Regions from separate parts of the Kitasatospora sp. NPDC004531 genome, predicted to be linked through region 1. Evidence: riboswitches for the same ligand, from Rfam matches in the RefSeq annotation. Region 1 holds a riboswitch; the other holds the start of a gene.
What was found. A riboswitch is a leader RNA that binds a small molecule or an ion and turns the genes downstream of it on or off. The one in region 1 is predicted to bind S-adenosylmethionine.
Positions count from the first base shown of each region.

Region 2: another riboswitch for S-adenosylmethionine. It lies ahead of ACWEMJ_RS13425 (aminotransferase class V-fold PLP-dependent enzyme); the one in region 1 lies ahead of thrC (threonine synthase).

Region 1 is NZ_JBSGDD010000014.1:79,454-89,212, reverse strand. Features, by position in the region: gene ACWEMJ_RS09335 (alpha,alpha-trehalose-phosphate synthase (UDP-forming)) at 1-1,033, opposite strand, end outside; gene ACWEMJ_RS09330 (glucosyl-3-phosphoglycerate synthase) at 1,118-2,092, opposite strand; SAM riboswitch class I at 2,256-2,384, shown strand; gene thrC (threonine synthase) at 2,402-3,682, shown strand; gene ACWEMJ_RS09320 (MoaD/ThiS family protein) at 3,717-3,995, shown strand; gene ACWEMJ_RS09315 (cold-shock protein) at 4,574-4,780, shown strand; gene groL (chaperonin GroEL) at 5,129-6,751, shown strand; gene ACWEMJ_RS09305 (hypothetical protein) at 6,845-7,204, shown strand; gene ACWEMJ_RS09300 (HD domain-containing protein) at 7,221-7,859, opposite strand; gene ACWEMJ_RS09295 (ABC transporter ATP-binding protein) at 8,006-8,722, shown strand; gene ACWEMJ_RS09290 (ABC transporter permease) at 8,719-9,759, shown strand, end outside.
Region 2 is NZ_JBSGDD010000025.1:17,215-26,973, forward strand. Features, by position in the region: gene ACWEMJ_RS13385 (Ig-like domain-containing protein) at 1-434, shown strand, start outside; gene ACWEMJ_RS13390 (GntR family transcriptional regulator) at 497-862, opposite strand; gene qcrB (cytochrome bc1 complex cytochrome b subunit) at 965-2,626, opposite strand; gene qcrA (cytochrome bc1 complex Rieske iron-sulfur subunit) at 2,623-3,678, opposite strand; gene qcrC (cytochrome bc1 complex diheme cytochrome c subunit) at 3,687-4,508, opposite strand; gene ctaE (aa3-type cytochrome oxidase subunit III) at 4,600-5,220, opposite strand; gene ACWEMJ_RS13415 (hypothetical protein) at 5,556-5,981, shown strand; gene trpD (anthranilate phosphoribosyltransferase) at 6,120-7,190, shown strand; SAM riboswitch class IV at 7,334-7,451, shown strand; gene ACWEMJ_RS13425 (aminotransferase class V-fold PLP-dependent enzyme) at 7,498-8,859, shown strand; gene ACWEMJ_RS13430 (Lrp/AsnC ligand binding domain-containing protein) at 8,861-9,142, opposite strand; gene ACWEMJ_RS13435 (rhomboid family intramembrane serine protease) at 9,139-9,759, opposite strand, start outside.

The DNA.
Region 1 (9,759 bases):
CGACGAGGTCGGTGCGCGAGGGGTAGGCGAAGGCGATGTGGACCACCCGGTCGTGCCATTCGGGGCGGGTGCGGAGCAGGTGCCGGTAGGCGAGCAGGCCGCGGACGATGTTCTTGCTGAGTTCGGTGCGGTCGACCCGGACGATGGTGCGCCGGTCGCCGACCGTCTCACGGAGGGCGGCGAGGCGTTCGTCCACGTCGGGCCGGTGGGCGCGTTCGCGCAGGAACTCGCCGTCGGCGCCGAGGCCGTGGACGCCGAGCCGGGTGGTGCGTCCGGCCAGCGTGACGGTGAGGGCGTCGCGGTCGACGCTCGCGCCGAGGACGGCCTCGCAGCAGTCGGCGAAGGCGAGGGCCCAGCGGCGGGTGAGGAAGGCGGCGCGGTCGGCGCCGAGGATGCCGCGGAGGACCTCGGCGGCGATGTCGTCGGGCAGCAGCCGGTAGTACTCGGGCGGCGCCCAGGGGGTGTGCGAGAAGTGGCCGATGCGCAGGTCGGGGCGGAGTTCGCGGAGCAGCGCGGGGGCCAGCGAGAGGTGGTAGTCCTGGATCAGGACGGCGGCGCCGGGGGCGGCCTCGGCGGCGAGGGCGTCGGCGAAGGCGGCGTTGTAGGCCCGGTAGGCGGCCCATTCCGTGCGGAAGCCGGCGTCGAAGGCGGGCTCGGTGGGGATGTCGTACAGCAGGTGGTGGACGAACCACAGGGTGGAGTTGGCGACGCCGTTGTAGGCGCGGGCGAAGGTCTCCGGATCGATGTCCAGCATGCGGACGGCCTGTCCGCCGACGTCGTGGCCGGCCCGGTCGAGGCGGCCGTCGGGGGCCTGCCGGGCGGCGGTGCGGTCGGCGTCGGAGAGGGCGGCGCAGACCCAGACGGCGTTCGGGTCGTCGATCGCGGAGAGCCCGGAGACCAGGCCGCCGCCGCCTCTGCGGAGGCTCAGCGTGCCGTCGTCCTCCGTGCGGAAGGACACCGGGCCGCGGTTGGAGGCCACCAGGATCGGGGCGGCTCCGGACTGCGTGGGGCGTTCGGACGCGTGATCGGCCATACAGCCAACCTTGCCGTGTGATCAGCGGACCAAACCACCCGGCGCGGTCCGCACCCGGTGAACAGTCGGGGTCGGCCGGGCCGGTCAGCGGTCGCGGTACTCGGGCACGGTGACCATCGGGGGACGCTCGGTGGCGGGGACGGGGTGGGTGCGGGGGGTGAAGCCGTCGGGGGTGCGGGTGTACTGGGTGAGCAGCGGGCGGACCAGGTCCTCGTCGGCCTTGAGCCGGTGGCTGCGGTCGAGGCGTTCCAGCGCGGTGCGGTAGATGGTGGCGGCCATCCGCCCGAGGGCCTGGCCGTCCTGGTGGCGGTGGTGCCGGACGCCGACGTCGACCTGGGCCAGTGCGTCGAGTCCGACCAGCTCCAACGCGTCCACCAGCAGGCCGAGTTCGACGCCGTAGCCGGTCGGGAAGGGCAGTCGCTCCAGCAGGCTGCGGCGGGCCGCGTACTCGCCGCCGAGCGGCTGGACGAAGCCGGCCAGCTGCGGCCAGTGCAGGTTGAGCAGCGGGCGGGCGACCAGTTCGGTGACCCGGCCGCCGCCGGCCGGGACGACCGCGCCGGCCGCCTCGAACGGCCGGTCGTACATCGCCTTGACCAGGTGCAGCGCAGGGTCGGTGAGCAGCGGGCCGACGATGCCGGAGACGAACGCCGGGTCGAATTCGCGCAGGTCGGCGTCGATGTAGCAGACGATCGCGCCGCTGCTGGCGAGCAGCGAGCGCCACAGCACCTCGCCCTTGCCGGGGGCGGCGGGCAGCCGGGGCAGGATGGCGTCGCGGTGCACCACCCGGGCGCCGGCGGCGGCCGCGGCGGCGGCGGTGCCGTCCACCGAGCCGGAGTCGACCACCAGCAGCTCGTCCACCAGGGGGACGCGCTCCATCAGCTCGGTGCGGATCGCGGTGACGATCTCGCCGACGGTGGGCTCCTCGTCCAGGGCGGGCAGCACCACGCTGACGGTGCCGGCCGGGCCGGCGGCGCGCTTGGCGGCGAGCAGCCGGTCGAGCGGCCGGTCGGCGGCCGTCCAGGATCGGCGGCGCAGCCAGTCGGCCACCTCCGGCAGTATCCCGGGCTCGGGCTGCTCGGCCAAGATCTCGCTCCCTGTCTCGGACCGTCTCGGGTGTCGGACGGTGGGGTTCGACTGCACCGGCCTTCCGTTACAGTCTTCGTACTGCGTTCGGACCTTCGCACGTCGGGGTCTTTCGCAGCGTACGACCACAACTTCACAGAGCTCATCCAGAGGGACTGAGGGAACGGCCCGTTGAAGTCCCGGCAACCCTCCCGTGCGGCCGCGCAGGCCCGGCGGGACAGGTGCCAATTCCGTCCCGGGCGCGACCGCGACCCGGGGAAGATGAGGAGAAAGGGCCTCGCCACCATGGCTGTTGACACCCCCGCACCCGCCGCCGTCGACCTCGGTCCGGCCACCGCGCTGTCCTGTCGCGAGTGCGGCACCCGCTTCCCGCTCGGCCCGAGCTTCGCCTGCCTGGAGTGCTTCGGCCCGCTGGAGATCGCCTACGACTACGCCGGCTACGACGCCGAGGAGCTGCGCAAGCGGATCGAGGCCGGCCCGGCGTCGATCTGGCGCTACGCCCCGCTGCTGCCCGTCCCGGCCGACGTCGCCGGCAAGCCGAACCTGAACCCGGGCTGGACCCCGCTGGTGAAGGCCGACAACCTGGGCCGCGAGCTGGGCTTCACCGCGCAGCTGCACATCAAGGACGACTCCGGCAACCCCACCCACTCCTTCAAGGACCGGGTGGTGGCCTGCGCCATCGAGGCCGCCCGCGCGTTCGACTTCACCACGCTGTCCTGCTCCTCCACCGGCAACCTGGCGGGCGCGGTGGGCGCCGCCGCGGCCCGGGCCGGCTTCAAGTCCTGCGTGTTCATCCCGCACGACCTGGAGCAGGGCAAGGTCGTGATGGCCGGGGTGTACGGCGGCGAGCTGGTCGGCATCGACGGCAACTACGACGACGTGAACCGCTTCTGCTCGGAGCTGATCGGCGACCCGGCCGGCGAGGGCTGGGGCTTCGTCAACGTCAACCTGCGCCCGTACTACGGCGAGGGCTCCAAGACCCTGGCGTTCGAGATCTGCGAGCAGCTCGGCTGGCGGCTGCCCGAGCAGATCGTCATCCCGATCGCCTCCGGCTCCCAGCTCACCAAGATCGACAAGGGCCTGCAGGAGCTGATCAAGCTCGGCCTGGTCGAGGACCGCCCGTACAAGATCTTCGGCGCCCAGGCCGAGGGCTGCTCCCCGGTCTCCGCCGCCTTCAAGGCCGGCCGCGACGTGATCAAGCCGGTCAAGCCGGACACCATCGCCAAGTCGCTGGCGATCGGCAACCCGGCCGACGGCCCGTACGTGCTGGACATCGCCCGCCGCACCGGCGGGGCCGTCGAGGACGTCACCGACGCCGAGGTGGTCGAGGCGATCAAGCTGCTGGCCCGCACCGAGGGCGTCTTCGCCGAGACGGCCGGCGGCGTCACCGTCGGCGTGCTCAAGAAGCTGGTCGAGACCGGGCAGCTCGACCCGAGCAAGGAGACCGTCGCGATCAACACCGGCGACGGCCTGAAGACCCTCGACGCGGTCGCCGACTCCGGCATGACCGCCGTGATCCGCCCGACGCTGGAGTCCTTCCGCGCCGCCGGCCTCGTCTCCGCCTGAACCGCCGCCCCCACGCCTTCCTAGGAGCACCCCCATGAGCGCCACCGTCCGCATCCCCACCATCCTCCGCACCTACACCGGCGGCGCCGCCGAGGTGACCGCCGAGGGCGCCACCCTGGCCGCCGTCATCGCGGACCTGGAGGCCAACCACGCCGGCATCGCCGCCCGCCTGCTGGACGACACCGGCAAGCTGCGCCGCTTCGTCAACGTGTACGTCAACGACGACGACGTGCGCTTCGCGGACGGCCTGGAGACCGAGATCAAGGACGGCGCCTCGGTGTCGATCATTCCGGCGGTGGCCGGCGGCTGCTGACGCCGCGCATTCGCCCCGTCCCGGCAGCCGCCGTCAGGCCTTCGGAATTCGATTTCCGAACCGCCTGGCGGCGGCTTGCCGCATCCGCGCCGGGTGCGCTTCCCGGGTGCGGGCGGCCGGGTTTCCGGCCCGGCGGGGCGCTGGAATTCCGGCGCCCGCACAGGAGTAGAGTGCCGGTGGCGCCGTTCCCCGATACGGCCCGTTCCAATCCTCGTTTTTCCCCGAATCGCACTCGCGCCGGTCCCCGTCCCGTCCCGCGCTCTGAGACATGCGCCGGACCGTTCACCGCCCGACCTGTCAGGCCGCCGTCAGAATTCTTCCGGCGATTTGCGGTGACGCGTCCGTTATGTCCGGTGGCAATTGTCGCCCCGCACACCTTTCGCCCCGTCATATCCCCTGGCGGGTACGGAGTTTCCGCGAAATTAGGGCCTGTTGCGCAGGGCGCATATCCGGATACATTCAGCCGCGACAGAGGCTGCGCCGTACGGGGGGGAGTCCCCACAGGCCGGCCTTCCAGACCTCCGGGTCCGCGTCCCGCGGATCTCTGAAGGGCCAGCACAGCACAAGGGGAGTTCGGAATGGCTCAGGGCACCGTCAAGTGGTTCAACGCCGAGAAGGGCTACGGCTTCATCGCGGTCGACGGTGGAGCGGACGTGTTCGTCCACTACAGCGCGATCCAGATGGACGGCTACCGCACCCTGGAAGAGGGCCAGCGGGTCGAGTTCGAGATCTCGCAGGGTCAGAAGGGTCCGCAGGCCGACATGGTTCGTGCCGCCGGCGCCTGACAGCCCGGCAGGACCGCACGCACGACAGGTACCAACCGGCAGGTCCGGCTCCGGCGCGACGCGCGTCCGGGGCCGGGCCTGCCGGCGTTTCCGGGCCGGGCCTGCGGGTTTGCTCGGAGCCGGCCCGCGGGGTTTCCCGGGCGCCTGTCCGGGCATGCCGAATGGGCTTGCACTCGACACCCCCGAGTGCTAATCATTGGCGTTAGCACTCACAGCGTGAGAGTGACAACGGACCGGGCCGGTGAGGCCCCGGAAGCGGTAGGGGAGGAGACCCCCGCGTCCTGGGCCGTCCGTCGCGGGCACCCCCTTGGTCCGAGCAGTCGACCGTGTCCCGGAGGACCACTTCTAATGGCCAAGATCATTGCCTTTGACGAGGAAGCCCGCCGCGGCCTTGAGCGTGGCATGAACCAGCTTGCCGACGCCGTGAAGGTCACGCTCGGCCCCAAGGGTCGCAACGTCGTCCTGGAGAAGAAGTGGGGCGCCCCCACCATCACCAACGACGGTGTCTCCATCGCCAAGGAGATCGAGCTCGAGGACCCGTACGAGAAGATCGGCGCGGAGCTCGTCAAGGAGGTCGCCAAGAAGACCGACGACGTCGCGGGTGACGGCACCACCACCGCCACCGTGCTCGCCCAGGCGCTCGTCCGCGAGGGTCTGCGCAACGTCGCCGCCGGCGCCAACCCGATGGCCCTCAAGCGCGGCATCGAGAAGGCCGTCGCCGCCGTCTCCGACCAGCTGCTGGCCCAGGCCAAGGACGTGGAGACCAAGGAGCAGATCGCCTCCACCGCCTCCATCTCCGCCGCCGACACCCAGATCGGCGAGCTCATCGCCGAGGCCATGGACAAGGTCGGCAAGGAAGGCGTCATCACCGTCGAGGAGAGCAACACCTTCGGCCTGGAGCTTGAGCTCACCGAGGGCATGCGCTTCGACAAGGGCTACATCTCCGCCTACTTCGCCACCGACCTGGAGCGCATGGAGACGAGCTTCGAGGACCCGTACATCCTCATCGCCAACTCCAAGATCTCCTCGGTCAAGGACCTCCTCCCGCTGCTGGAGAAGGTCATGCAGAGCGGCAAGCCGCTCGTCATCATCGCCGAGGACGTCGAGGGCGAGGCCCTGTCGACCCTGGTCGTGAACAAGATCCGCGGCACCTTCAAGTCCGTCGCCGTCAAGGCCCCGGGCTTCGGCGACCGCCGCAAGGCCATGCTGGGCGACATCGCCATCCTGACCGGCGGCACCGTGATCTCCGAGGAGGTCGGCCTCAAGCTCGAGAACGCCGGCCTGGACCTGCTGGGCACCGCCCGCAAGGTCGTCATCACCAAGGACGAGACCACCATCGTCGACGGCGGCGGCGACAGCGACCAGGTCGCCGGCCGGGTCAACCAGATCCGCGCCGAGATCGAGAACTCCGACTCGGACTACGACCGCGAGAAGCTCCAGGAGCGCCTCGCCAAGCTGGCCGGCGGCGTGGCCGTCATCAAGGCCGGCGCGGCCACCGAGGTCGAGCTCAAGGAGCGCAAGCACCGCATCGAGGACGCGGTGCGCAACGCCAAGGCCGCCGTCGAGGAGGGCATCGTCGCCGGCGGTGGCGTCGCCCTGCTGCAGGCCGGTGTCGCGTTCGAGAAGCTGGAGCTGGACGGCGACGAGGCCACCGGCGCCAACATCGTCCGGGTGGCCCTGGAGGCCCCGATCAAGCAGATCGCCACCAACGCCGGCCTCGAGGGCGGCGTCGTGGTCGAGAAGGTCCGCAACCTGCCCGCCGGCCACGGCCTGAACGCCGCGACCAACGAGTACGTCGACCTGATCGCCTCCGGCATCATCGACCCCGCCAAGGTCACCCGCTCCGCCCTGCAGAACGCCGCCTCCATCGCGGCGCTGTTCCTGACCACCGAGGCCGTCATCGCCGACAAGCCGGAGAAGGCCGCCGCGGCCGCCGGCGGCGGCATGCCGGGCGGTGACATGGACTTCTGATCCGGCCCTTCGGACGGATCCGTCGTTCTCACGCCGTGAGGGCGGTCTCCTTCGGGAGGCCGCCCTCGCGGCGTTCTTTGGGACAATGGGCGGATGGCCAGCCCCGAAATCGAAACCGCCCTGCACAATGCGCGGGCGCAGATCCTTGCCGACCTCACCGCGCGGGACGTCGCCGATGCCGCGATCGTCTCGCTGGTCGAGGATGCCGTCACCCACCGGCGGTGGTGGCTCGAACAGTGGCCGGACGGGCGCGAGTTCGTGCTCGGGCTGGTCGCGCAGGACGTGCAGGACGCGCTGCTGGAGTCGTACGGGCGCTGGCCGTTGTGCGAGGCCTGTGCGGCGGAGGACGACGATCCGCACGCGTTGAGCGTGGAGCCGGAGTTGGGGGCGGACCCGCACTGGGTCTGCGGCAAGAAGGGGATCGTCGTCGCGGCGGTCGGCGAGCTGGCCTGAGGCCGCGCCGACCGGTTCAGGCCTCCAGCTCCCTGAGCTCCGCCTGCATGTTCGTGCGGGCCCGGGCGTCGTAGCGGGCGTGGGCCTCGGGGGTGCGGTAGAGGGCGGGGAGGGCGAGGAGGTGGTGGAGGATCGCGGCCCGGCCCTCGCGGAAGGCGTCCGGGGGGACGAAGGAGTATTCGTCGCGGATGGCGGCGGCGTAGGCGGCGTACCGGTCGGGCGGTGAGCCGAGGACGGCGAGGTCGGCGTCGCAGAGGACCTCGCCGTTGTGGTCGCCGGGGGCCGGGTGGTGGGTGACGGTGAGTCGGACCAGCCGGGCGACCTCGTGGACCAGGGGTTCGGGCAGGCCCGCCTCGCGGAGGGCGCGGCAGGCCAGCGCGGCGCTGCGTTCCTCGTTCTCGGAGCGGTCGGGCCGGTAGACGGCGTCGTGGAACCAGGCGGCGAGTCGGACGGCGTCCGGGTCGTCGGCGTGGTCGGTGAGTTCGTCGATCCGGTCCAGGACGGCCCGCAGGTGGTCGGTGGTGTGGTAGCGGCGTTGGGGTTCGGCCCAGCGTTCGAGCAGGTCGCGGGCGTAGGGCTCCGGATCGACGGTGGCGCCGCAGCGGGTGAGCAGGGCGTGCCACCGCTCGGACAGCGAGGCGGTCATGACGGCCATTCTGCTCCTTCCCGGTCGGATGCGGCCCCGTGATGTGATCGAGCTTATATGTAGTTCACCGACTTATGACGCACACTTGAGTAGTCGACGCTCGACGGCTATACATACTCGGTATGCAAGACGTTCCGCTGTTCCGAGGGGGAGCCATGACCGGATCGAGCGCGCAGGCAGTGCTGCGCCTGGAGGGAGTCGGCCGGGTGCACGGCCGGGGCGAGGCCGAGGTGCACGCCCTGCACCCGATCGACCTGGAGGTGCGGGCCGGGGAGTTCCTGGCCGTGATGGGGCCGTCCGGCTCCGGGAAGTCCACCCTGCTGGCGCTGGCCGGTGGTCTGGACCGTCCGTCGGTCGGCCGGGTGCTGGTCGAGGGCACCCCGCTGGAGGGCCTGAGTCGGGCGAAGCTCGCCGATGTGCGGCGTCGCTCGGTCGGCTACGTGTTCCAGTCGTACAACCTGATCCCGTCGCTGACGGCGGCGGAGAACATCGCGCTGCCGCGGGAGCTGGACGGCGTCTCCGCCCGCACCGCGCGGGCCGAGGCGGTGGCCGCGCTGGAGGAGCTGGGCATCCCCCAACTCGCCGACCGCTTCCCGGAGGAGATGTCCGGCGGCCAGCAGCAGCGGGTCGCGATCGGGCGGGCGCTGGCGGGCGAGCGCCGCCTGGTGCTCGCCGACGAGCCGACCGGCGCGCTGGACTCGGCCACCGGTGAGGCCGTGCTGCAGGTCCTGCGGGCGCGCTGCGACGCGGGCGCGGCCGCGATGATGGTCACCCACGACCCCACGCACGCGGCCTGGGCGGACCGGGTGGTGTTCCTGCGGGACGGCCGCTTCCTCCGCGAGGCGGCGCAGCGCACCGGAGCCGGCCGATGAGCGCCTGGCGGGCGGTGCTGCGGATGGCGCGCCGCGACGCGTGGCGGGCCAAGGGCCGCAGCGCCCTGGTGGTCGCGATGATCGCGCTGCCGGTGCTGGGCGCGACCGGCGTGGACGTGGTGCACCGCAGCGGCCAGCTCGGCGCCGCCGAGCGGTCGGACCGGCTGATGGGCCGGGCGGACGCCCTGATCGGCGCCCACGACCCGGGCCGGGCCGTCGAACAGTCGGTGTTCCCGGCCGACGGCGTCCGCACCCTGCCGCTGCGCCCGGGCAGCGAGACGCCCGAGCAGAAGCGCGCCGCCGCCACCGAACCGACCGTCCTGCTGGGCGAGTTGCTCCCCAAGGGCAGCGTCCTGACGCCGGCCCGCACCGGCCCGGTCGCCTCCGTGCAGACCCGTGACGGCCTCGCCCCCGTCGACACCTTCGAGGCCGACCTGGCCGGCGACCTGTGGCAGGGCCGGCTGAACCTGGTCTCCGGCCGGGCCCCCGCCGCGGCCCACGAGGCCGCCGCCACCCGGGCGTTCCTCGCCGACACCGGCCTGCGGATCGGCGACCGGGTCACCGTCCGCGGCCTGGAGTCCACCCCGTTCACGCTGACCGGCGCCGTGGAGCACCCCGGCGACCTGAACAAGTCCGAACTGGTCGCCCGCCCCGGCGAGTTGTACCAGCAGCTGGACGCCGCGCAGGTGACCGCCGGGCTCGCCCCGCAGGACCCGAGTGCCGAGCAGGCCGCCGCCAAGAAGGCCGCCTGGCTGGTCCGGCTGCCCGCCGGGGCGACCCTCGGCTGGGAGCAGGTCCGCGAACTCAACCGCTACGGCTACACCCTGGCGAGCCGCCAGGTCGCCGCGCACCCGCCGGCCGACGCGCTGGAACGCCAGGAGGCCGTCGGCGCCGAGGACGCCCGCGAGCGCCGGATGATGACGGTCGCCACCACCGCCGCGATGGCGCTGCTGGAGGTCGCCCTGCTGGCCGGCCCGGCGTTCGCGGTCGGCGCCCGCCGGGCCCGCCGCCAACTCGCCCTGCTCGGCGCGGCCGGC
Region 2 (9,759 bases), on a different contig from region 1:
ACGGCGTCAAGGTGGTGCTCGGCCAGGAATCATCCGTTCGGATGAGCGGCGAGACCATCGGCATACCCGACGGCAGCAGCGAGTCCTACGACCTGGACGTGAAGTGGGCGACCCGGGTCACCTGGAGCGGCGAGTACGTCCACGCGGCGCCCTGGTCGACCTGGGCGCAGGGCCGGCAGAACGTCAGCCACGGCTGCACCGGCATGAGCACCGAGAACGCGAAGTGGTTCTTCGACAACACCCGGGTCGGTGACCTGGTGCAGGTGGTCAACAGCCTGGGCCACGACATGGAGCCGTTCGGCAACGGCTTCGGCGACTGGAACATCGACTGGGACGAGTACGTCAAGCACAGCGCCCTCGGCAAGCCGGTGAGCACGGCGGCGCCGGAGAGTGCGGTGAACCCGACCCCGAACCCGTTCGCCGCGCAGCGGTAGGCGCCCGTCGCAGCCGCGAGGTCCGCCCGGCAGGCCGACTGCCGGGCGGACCCTTGCGCGCGTCAGCGGTGGACGGCGTCCAGGGCGGCCAGGACGGCCGCCAGCGCTTCGTCCCGGCCGAGGCCGAGGCGGGCGGTGCGGGCGGCGTACTCGGCGGCGGCGTCGGCCGCCAGGCGGTGCGAGGTGTCCCCCGTGGGGGCGATGGTGGTGCCGGCCCGGCCGCGGGTCTCGACCACGCCGTCCGCCTCCAGCTCGCGGTAGGCGCGGGCCACCGTGTTGGCGGCCAGGCCGAGCTGCTCGGCCAGCGCGCGGACGGTGGGGAGCTTCAGGCCGATCGGGAGTTCACCCGTACGGGCCTGGGCCGCGATCTGCGAGCGCACCTGCTCGTAGGGCGGCGTGGAGGACTGGGGGTCGATCGCCACGTGCACCCGGCCAACATAACAGGGCGTCGGGCCGGTGCCGGAGAAATATGCCAGAACCCCCACCGGCCGGAGCCGATGGGGGTTCTGACGTGGCGTGACAGCTAGGGATCAGTGGTGGCCGTGGCCGCTGGTGATCTCCAGGTACTCCTCGGAGGTGGGCTTGGCGATCTGGTTGCCCTCGCCGTAGAAGCCCTCGGAGAGCTTCGTACGGGTCTTGGCGACCACGCCGGCCTTGCGGGCCACACCGTTCTCGTCGGTCTCCGCGGGCAGCTCCAGCGGCTGGGGCTGCTCGTGGGCGGTGAGGGTGTGCAGGTCCTGCGGCGACAGCGGCGTGTGGACCTCGACGAACTCACCGTGCGGCAGGCGCTTGATGATGCCCGACTCGCGGCCGTGCAGCACCTTGTCCTTGTCGCGGCGCTGCAGGCCGAGGCACCAGCGCTTGGCGACGAAGAAGGTGATGACCGGCACCACGAAGAAGCCGACCCGGACCATGTAGGTGATCGTGTTGATCGACATGTGCAGGTGAGTGGCGAACAGGTCGTTGCCACCGCCGGCCAGCAGGACCAGGTACAGCGAGATCCAGGCCGCGCCGAGCGCGGTGCGGACCGGGGCGTTGCGCGGGCGGTCCAGGATGTGGTGCTCGCGCTTGTCGCCGGTGACCCAGGACTCGATGAACGGGTAGACCGCGATCGCGACCAGGACCAGCGGGAAGAGCATCAGCGGGATGAACACGCCCAGGTTCAGGGTGTGGCCGCCCCAGACGGAGATCTCCCAGCCCGGCATGAAGCGGATCAGGCCTTCGGCGAAGCCCATGTACCAGTCGGGCTGGGCGTCGGTGGACACCTGGTCCGGACGGTACGGGCCGTACGCCCACACCGGGTTGATGGTGGCGATCGCGGACATCGCCGCGATGATGCCGAACACCAGGAAGAAGAAGCCACCGGCCTTGGCCATGTAGACCGGCATCAGCGGCATGCCGACGACGTTCTTCTCGGTCTTGCCCGGGCCCGCCCACTGGGTGTGCTTGTGGTAGAAGACCAGGATCAGGTGCGCGACCAGCAGGCCCAGCATGATGCCCGGGATGAGCAGCACGTGGATGGTGAAGAAGCGCGGGATGATGTCCGTGCCGGGGAACTCGCCGCCGAACAGGAACATCTGGATGTAGGTGCCGACGATCGGCACCGCCAGGATCGCGCCCTCCATGAAGCGGATACCGGTACCCGACAGCAGGTCGTCCGGCAGCGAGTAGCCGAAGAAACCGTCGAAGAAGCCCAGGCACAGCAGCAGGAAGCCGAACAGCCAGTTGATCTCGCGCGGCTTGCGGAAGGCGCCGGTGAAGAAGACGCGCATCATGTGCACGAACATCGCCGCCACGAAGACCAGGGCGGCCCAGTGGTGGATCTGGCGGATCAGCAGACCGCCGCGGATCTCGAAGCTGATGTTCACGGTGGAGGCGTACGCCTCCGACATCCGGATGCCGTTCAGCGGCAGGTAGGAACCGTGGTAAACGGTCTCCGCCATGCTCGGCTTGAAGAACATCGTCAGGTAGACACCCGTGAGGATGATGATGATGAAGCTGTAGAGGCAGATCTCACCGAGCATGAAGGACCAGTGGTCCGGGAAGATCTTGCGCAGGTTGGCCTTGGCCAGGGAGTAGATCCCCAGCCGGCCGTCGACCCAGTCCGCAGCTGCCTCGGCCTTGTTGGCGGGCTTGGCGCGCGTGCTGGCCGGCTTGGAGGCACCGCCGGTGGTGCCGCTCGCGGTGCTCATCGCTTGCGCTCCCAGTAACTCGGGCCGACGGGCTCGTCGAAGTCGCCGGTGGCGACCAGGAAGCCCTGCTCATCGGTGGTGATCTTCAGCTGGGGCAGCGGGTGGCCCGCCGGGCCGAAGATGACGCGAGCGCCGTCCGCCAGGTCGAAGGTCGACTGGTGGCAGGGGCAGAGCGCGTGGTGGGTCTGCTGCTCGTACAGCGAGATCGGGCAGCCGACGTGGGTGCAGATCTTCGAGTAGGCGAGGATGCCCTCGAAGCCCTTGTCACGGGACTTGGCGTCCTTGATGTCCTCCGGAGCGATCCGGATGAGCATCAGGGCGTCCTTGGCGATCTGCTGCTGGAAGTCGTGGTCGTCCTCCTCCAGGCCGTGCGGCTTGGCGAAGGTCAGCGAGCCCTGAATGATGTCCTCGGGCTTCATCGGCTGGTCGGTGTTCATGTTGACCAGGCGGATCGGCTCGGAGGGCTTGGCCTCGCCCCAGCCGGTGTGCATGAGCTTGTCCTGGGGCATCGGGCCGAGGTCGCGCAGCAGCACGACGCCGGACAGCGGCACCAGGGCCATCGAACCGATCAGGGTGTTGCGGATCATCTTGCGACGGCCGAAGCCGGACTCCGCGGCACCGGTCTTGAACTGCTCGATGACGTCGTTGCGGACCTCGTCCGAGGCCTCGATCGGGTGACGCTCGGCCGGCAGCTCGTGGTCCGACATCAGGGTGCGGGCCCAGTGGACCGCGCCCGCGCCGATGCAGAACAGCGCCACGCCGAGGGTCATGCCCAGGGCGAAGTTGAGGGCGCTGACGTGGCCCAGCGGGAAGATGTAGACCAGCTTGTCGGCGTCGATCGCGGCGTAGGACGCGATGAAGCCGACGGTCGCCAGCATCGACACCACGAACATCAGCGACACCTGGCGCTCGGCCCGCTTGGCGGCCCGCTCGTCGATGTCGGTCCGACGCGGTTCGTGGGCCGGCAGGCCCGGGTCGGCGAACGGGTCGTCGTGGGTGACGACCTCAGCGCCGTGGGAGGCGTCGTGGGCCTCCGGCAGGTTCTCTGACATGTCGTGGCTCATGACTTCTTGGCCTTGGTGGTGTGGGCGGCGACCCAGATCGCGATCGCGATCAGCGCGCCGAGACCGAAGATCCAGCTGAACAGACCCTCGGTGAACGGGCCGAGGCTGCCCAGGGCGAGACCACCGGGGTTCGGCGCTTCGTTGGTGTTCTGGACGTACGCGATGATCTCGCGCTTCTGCTCCTCCGGCATGGTGGTGTCGGGGAACGACGGCATGTTCTGCGGGCCGGTCTGCATGGCCTCGTAGATGTGCTTGGAGTCCACGCCCTCCAGGGACGGGGCGAACTTGCCGTTGGTCAGCGCGCCGCCCTTGCCGGCGAAGTTGTGGCACTGGGCGCAGTTGGTGCGGAACAGCTCGCCACCCTTGGCGACCTGCTCGGCGTTGGTGACCTTGTCCTCGGACGGCTGGTACTGCTCCGTGGTCGGAGTGACCGGGCCGGGGCCGAGCGAGGCCACGTAGGCGGCCAGCTGGTCGATCTCGGACTGGTTGTAGACGGTCTTCTTGCGCGGGACCTGCGCGCCCGGCTGCTGGGCCGGCATGCGGCCGGTGGCGACCTGGAAGTCGACAGCGGCGGAGCCGACGCCGACCAGCGACGGACCGTCAGAAGTGCCCTGGCCGTTCAGGCCGTGGCAGGAGGAGCAGCCGACGGCGAAGAGCTTCTTGCCCTCGTCGATGGCGAGCGACTGCGAGGAGCTGTCGGCCTGCGCCTTCTCGGCGGGCGCGAAAGCGGCGTACAGCCCCCCGGTGGCCGCCAGGGCGAGAAGTAGAACGACGACCGCCGCCAGTGGGTGGCGCCGTCGTGCGGAGAGCTTTTTCACGGAATAACCCCGGTGTCAGGATCTGGTCGGCAGCAGCCTGCCCCCGACTCCCATGCGTCGTGACGACGCCGGGTCAGGGGCGGGGCGGCTGTTACTTGATCAGGTAGATGGTCGCGAACAGGCCGATCCACACAACGTCGACGAAGTGCCAGTAGTACGACACCACGATCGCCGCAGTGGCCTGCTCGTGAGTGAAGCGCCGCGCCGCGTAGGTCCGGCCGAGGACCAGCAGGAAGGCGATCAGACCACCCGTCACGTGGAGTCCGTGGAAGCCGGTGGTCAGGTAGAACACCGTGCCGTACGGGTCGGAGGACAGCGACAGGCCGTCCTTCTTGACCAGCTCGGTGTACTCGAAGATCTGGCCGCCGATGAAGATGGCGCCCATCACGAAGGTGATCACGAACCAGGAGCGCAGCTTCTTCACGTCACCGCGCTCGGCGGCGAACACGCCGAGCTGGCAGGTGAGTGAGGAGAGCACCAGGATCGTGGTGTTGACCGAGGAGAAGGGCACGTTGAGGGCATGGGCCTTCTCGTGCCAGAACTCGGCGCCCTTGACCGAGCGGAGGGTGAAGTACATCGCGAACAGGGCCGCGAAGAACATCAGCTCCGAGCTCAGCCAGACAATGGTTCCCACGCTGACCAGGTTCGGCCTGTTGACCGCTCCGTGCGCGTGTCCGGTTTCTGTTGCTGTTGCTGTCGCCACGACGGACATTATGTCGGTCCCTTATTCCGTCTTCACGCCGGGGGGTCTCCCTCGGAGTGTCCGGTGCGTGAGGTATGCCCGCCTCGCGGCCCGTCCGTTTTCTGACGGTTGTTCGGACCGGGTGAGGGAACTGGGCCGCCGGGGTGAGCTCGTGGCGCGGCGGCTTGAGCGAGATCGGGTCGGGGTCTCTCCAGGACGGGCCCGCCGGAGTAGCATCCGTCCCAGGACGTGGTCCGGGTCACACTGGGCCGTTCGGTCGGGGGCCGCGCGCGATCGCGGCCCGGGGCGGACACCGTGGACGCAGCGGACACATATAAGAGGACGAGCACCAGGAAGCAGGGGACATGGCGCAGCAATCCGACGAGACGCTCACCGTTCTCGTCTACAGCGACGACCGCAACACCCGTGAGCAGGTGACCCTCGCCCTCGGCCGCCGCCCCGCCGGGGACCTTCCCGCGCTGGAGTATCTGGAGTGCGCCACCGCCCCCGCGGTGCTCCGCGCGCTGGAGAAGGGCGGCGTCGACCTGTGCGTGCTGGACGGCGAGGCGGTGCCGGCCGGCGGGCTCGGGCTGACCAGGCAGCTCAAGGACGAGATCTACGGCTGCCCGCCGGTGCTGGTGCTGATCGGCCGCCCGCAGGACTCCTGGCTGGCCGCCTGGAGCCGGGCCGACGCGGCGATCTCGCACCCCGTCGACCCGGTCGCGCTCGCCGACGCCGCGAGCACCCTGCTGCGGGCCCGGGTGGCCCGGCGGGCGCCGGCCGCGCGCTGAGCCGTTCCCGGCCGGGCCGCCGTCCCGGGGCGCTGTCTCAAGGGGAGAGAAGGGGACGGCAACCCAGGGCGGCCGTCCCCGCTCGCTCGATAGGCTGACTCCGATTCCTCTGCGACAAGAAGAGAGCTGGAGACGGCCATGGTGAACGTGCACTCTGCGAACGGCGGTAGCGACCCCGCGCAGGTGGTCCGCACCTGGCCCGACCTCCTGATGGCGCTGCTGCGCGGGGAGGACCTTGCCCAGGCCGACACCGCCTGGGCGATGGACCGCATCATGAGCGGCGAGGCCAGCCCCGTGCAGGTGGCCGGCTTCCTGATCGCGCTGCGCGGCAAGGGCGAGACGGTCGAGGAGATCGCCGGCCTGGTCGAGGCGATGTACGCGCACGCGGTGCCGCTGGACATCCCCGGCCCGGCCGTGGACATCGTCGGCACCGGCGGCGACCGGGCCAAGACCGTCAACATCTCCACCATGTCGGCGGTCGCCGCCGCGGCGGCCGGCGCGAAGGTGGTCAAGCACGGCAACCGCGCCTCCTCCTCGGCGTCCGGCTCCTCGGACGTGCTCGGGCGGCTCGGCATCAACCTGGACCTGGACGCCCGGCGGGTCGCGGCGGTGGCCGAGGAGGTCGGGCTGACCTTCTGCTTCGCCGCCAAGTTCCACCCCTCGATGCGGCACACCGCGCAGGCCCGTGCCGAGCTCGCCGTCCCCACGGTCTTCAACATCCTCGGCCCGCTCACCAACCCGGCCCGGGTCGGCGCCCACGCGGTCGGCTGCTTCGACACCCGGCTCGCCGCTCTGATCGCCGGGGTGCTGGCGCGGCGCGGCGGACAGGGACTGGTGTTCCGGGGTGACGACGGGCTCGACGAGCTGACGATCACCACCACGTCGCACGTCTGGGTGATCCGCGACGGCAAGGTGACGGAGACCCGGTTCGACCCGCGGGACGTCGGGATCGAGCTGGTCGGGATCGAGGCGCTGCGGGGCGCCGACGCGGAGTTCAACGCGGCCGTCGCGCGGCGGGTGCTGAACGGGGAGCGCGGGCCGGTGCGGGACGCGGTGCTGCTCAACAGCGCGGCCGCGCTGGTGGCGCTGGAGCTGACGGACGCGCCCCTGGGCGAGCAGCTGGGCGCGGCGATGGTGCGGACGGCGGCGGCGATCGACTCGGGGGCGGCCGGGGAGCTGCTGAAGCGCTGGGCCGACGCCACGCAGTGAGCTCCAACGGTCCGTCCGGCGAAGGGAGTTGACCCCGCCGGGCGGACCGTCGCCGTTCGCGGGGAGCGGGCGCGGATGGCGGGAGTGTTTCAGCATGTGGCCGGGACTTGAGTCAACTCCAGGCTCGTGTAAGGTGCTTCGCAGGTCATGAGTGGCAGCGACAAGCCCCAGCTTGCTGTCCGGCAACCCTCCGTCCGTGGCGGGGTGCCCTGGGTGAGGACCGGGCTGCGTGGCGATCCGTCCGCGCGGCAAGCGCGGACTTCCGGTCGATGCACCCGGGGTCCTTACCCTGTGGAGGAGTGCATCCATGTCTGTGACCGCCGAGATCTGTGCGCCGCTGGCCGTGCTGGGCCAGGACGTCGAGGTTCCGCTGGCGTCGGGGGAGAAGGTCGGCTACGCGGCGCTGGACTACGCGGCGAGTGCGCCGGCGCTGGCCCGGGTGTGGGAGGACGTCGCGGCGTACGCGCCGTACTACGGGTCGGTGCACCGGGGCGCCGGGTACCTGTCGCAGCTGTCGACCGACCTGTTCGAGCAGAGCCGGCGGACCGTCGCGGAGTTCCTGGACCTGCGGGACGGCGACCAGGTGGTGTTCACCCGGGCGACCACCGACTCGCTGAACCTGCTGGCGGGGGCGGTGCCGGCCGGGACCGAGGTGTTCGCGTTCGAGACCGAGCACCACGCCTCGCTGCTGCCCTGGCGCCGCGACGGCCTGACGGTCCGCTACCTGCGCGCGCCGCGTTCGCACGGCGAGGCGGTGGCCGCGCTGGAGGAGGCGCTGCTGGCGGCGGCCGAGGGGCCGAAGCTGCTCTGCGTGACCGGGGCGTCGAACGTCACCGGCGAGCTGTGGCCGGTCCGCGAGCTGACCGCGGTCGCCCACCGGTACGGCGCGCGGGTGGTGCTGGACGCGGCCCAGCTGGCGCCCCACCACCGGGTGTCGGTGCGGGAGTTGGACGTCGACTGGATCGCGTTCTCCGGCCACAAGCTGTACGCGCCGTTCGGGGCGGGCGTGCTGGCGGGCCGGGCGGACTGGCTGGACGCGGCGGAGCCGTACCTGGCCGGCGGCGGGGCGAGCCGGACGGTGGCCCGGGAGCTGGACGGCTCGGTGGCGGTGGAGTGGCACACCGGCCCGGCCCGGCACGAGGCCGGTTCGCCGAACGTGATCGGCGCCTACGCCATCGCCTCGGCCTGCCGGGCGCTCACCGAGGCGGGCTTCGACGCGCTGGAGGCCCGGGAACGGGCGCTGGTGGCGAAGCTGACGGAGGGGCTGGCGGCGATCCCCGAGGTGCGGGTGCTGAGCCTGTTCGGCGAGGACTCCGAGCGGGTCGGCGTGGTGTCGTTCGTGGTGCGCGGCTGGAACAGCTCGCACTTCTCGGCCGCGCTGTCCGCCGAGTACGGCATCGGCGTCCGGGACGGGCTGTTCTGCGCGCACCCGCTGGTGCGGACCCTGCTCGGCGGCGAGGACGCCGCGCCGAGCCAGTGCGGCGCGCCCGAGCCCTCGCTGCCGGGGGAGCGGAGCCTGAACGCGATCCGGGTCAGCTTCGGCGCCGGCACCCCCGTCGAGCACCTGGACCGGTTCCTGGGGGCCGTGCGGGACCTCGTCACCGACGGCGCGCGGTGGAGCTACCGCAACGAGGGCGGGCGCTGCGTCGCCGACACTCGGCAGCGCTGAGTCAGCCGTCCAGGCCGAGCGAGAACGCGGCCTCCAGGTCGTGCTGCGAGTAGGTGCGGAAGGCGATGTGGGTCTCGGTGTTGGAGACGCCCGGGACCTTGTTGAGGCGGCCGGGGATCACGTCGGCCAGCTCCTCGTGCCCCCGCACCCGCACCATCGCGACCAGGTCGTAGGTGCCGGTCACGGAGTAGACCTCGCTGACGCCCTCGATGGCCGCGATCGCCTCGGCGATCTCGGGGATCCGGTCGACGCTGGTGTTGATGAGGACGATCGCGGTGATCACTGAGCAACTCCTGTTCGAGAAGGTGCGCTCAGGGTATCGCCCGCCGGACGGGCGGCCCAGGCGAACAGCCAGCCGGTCACGAAGCCGATCACGTGCACCAGGTAGGCCACCCCGCCGCCGCCCGAACTGACGGACCACCACTGGAGCGCGAACCACAGGCCGAGCACCAGCCAGGCCGGGAACCGCAGCGGCAGGAACAGCAGCACCGGCACCAGCACCGTCACCCGGGCCCGCGGCCACAGCCGCAGGTACCCGCCCAGCACCCCGGCGATCGCGCCGGACGCGCCGACCAGGGCGCGCGTCCCGTCCGCGCTGTGCGCCTCGGCCACCGCGTAGCCGTAGGTGGCCAGGTAGCCGATCGCCAGGTAGCCGATCAGGAAGCGGATCCGGCCCAGCCGGCTCTCCACGGCCGGGCCGAAGACGAACAGGAACAGCAGGTTGCCGACCAGGTGCAGCCAGCCCGCGTGGACGAACAGCGAAGTGAGGACGGAGAGTTCGGGGATCTTGGAGGGCGTCGGCGGGAGCGTGCAGCCGGGCGTCGGCGAGGCCAGCCGGTCGGCCGTCAGCGGGCGGCCGCTCAGCAGCTCGGCGGGGACGGCGCCCCAGCGGTGCTCGTA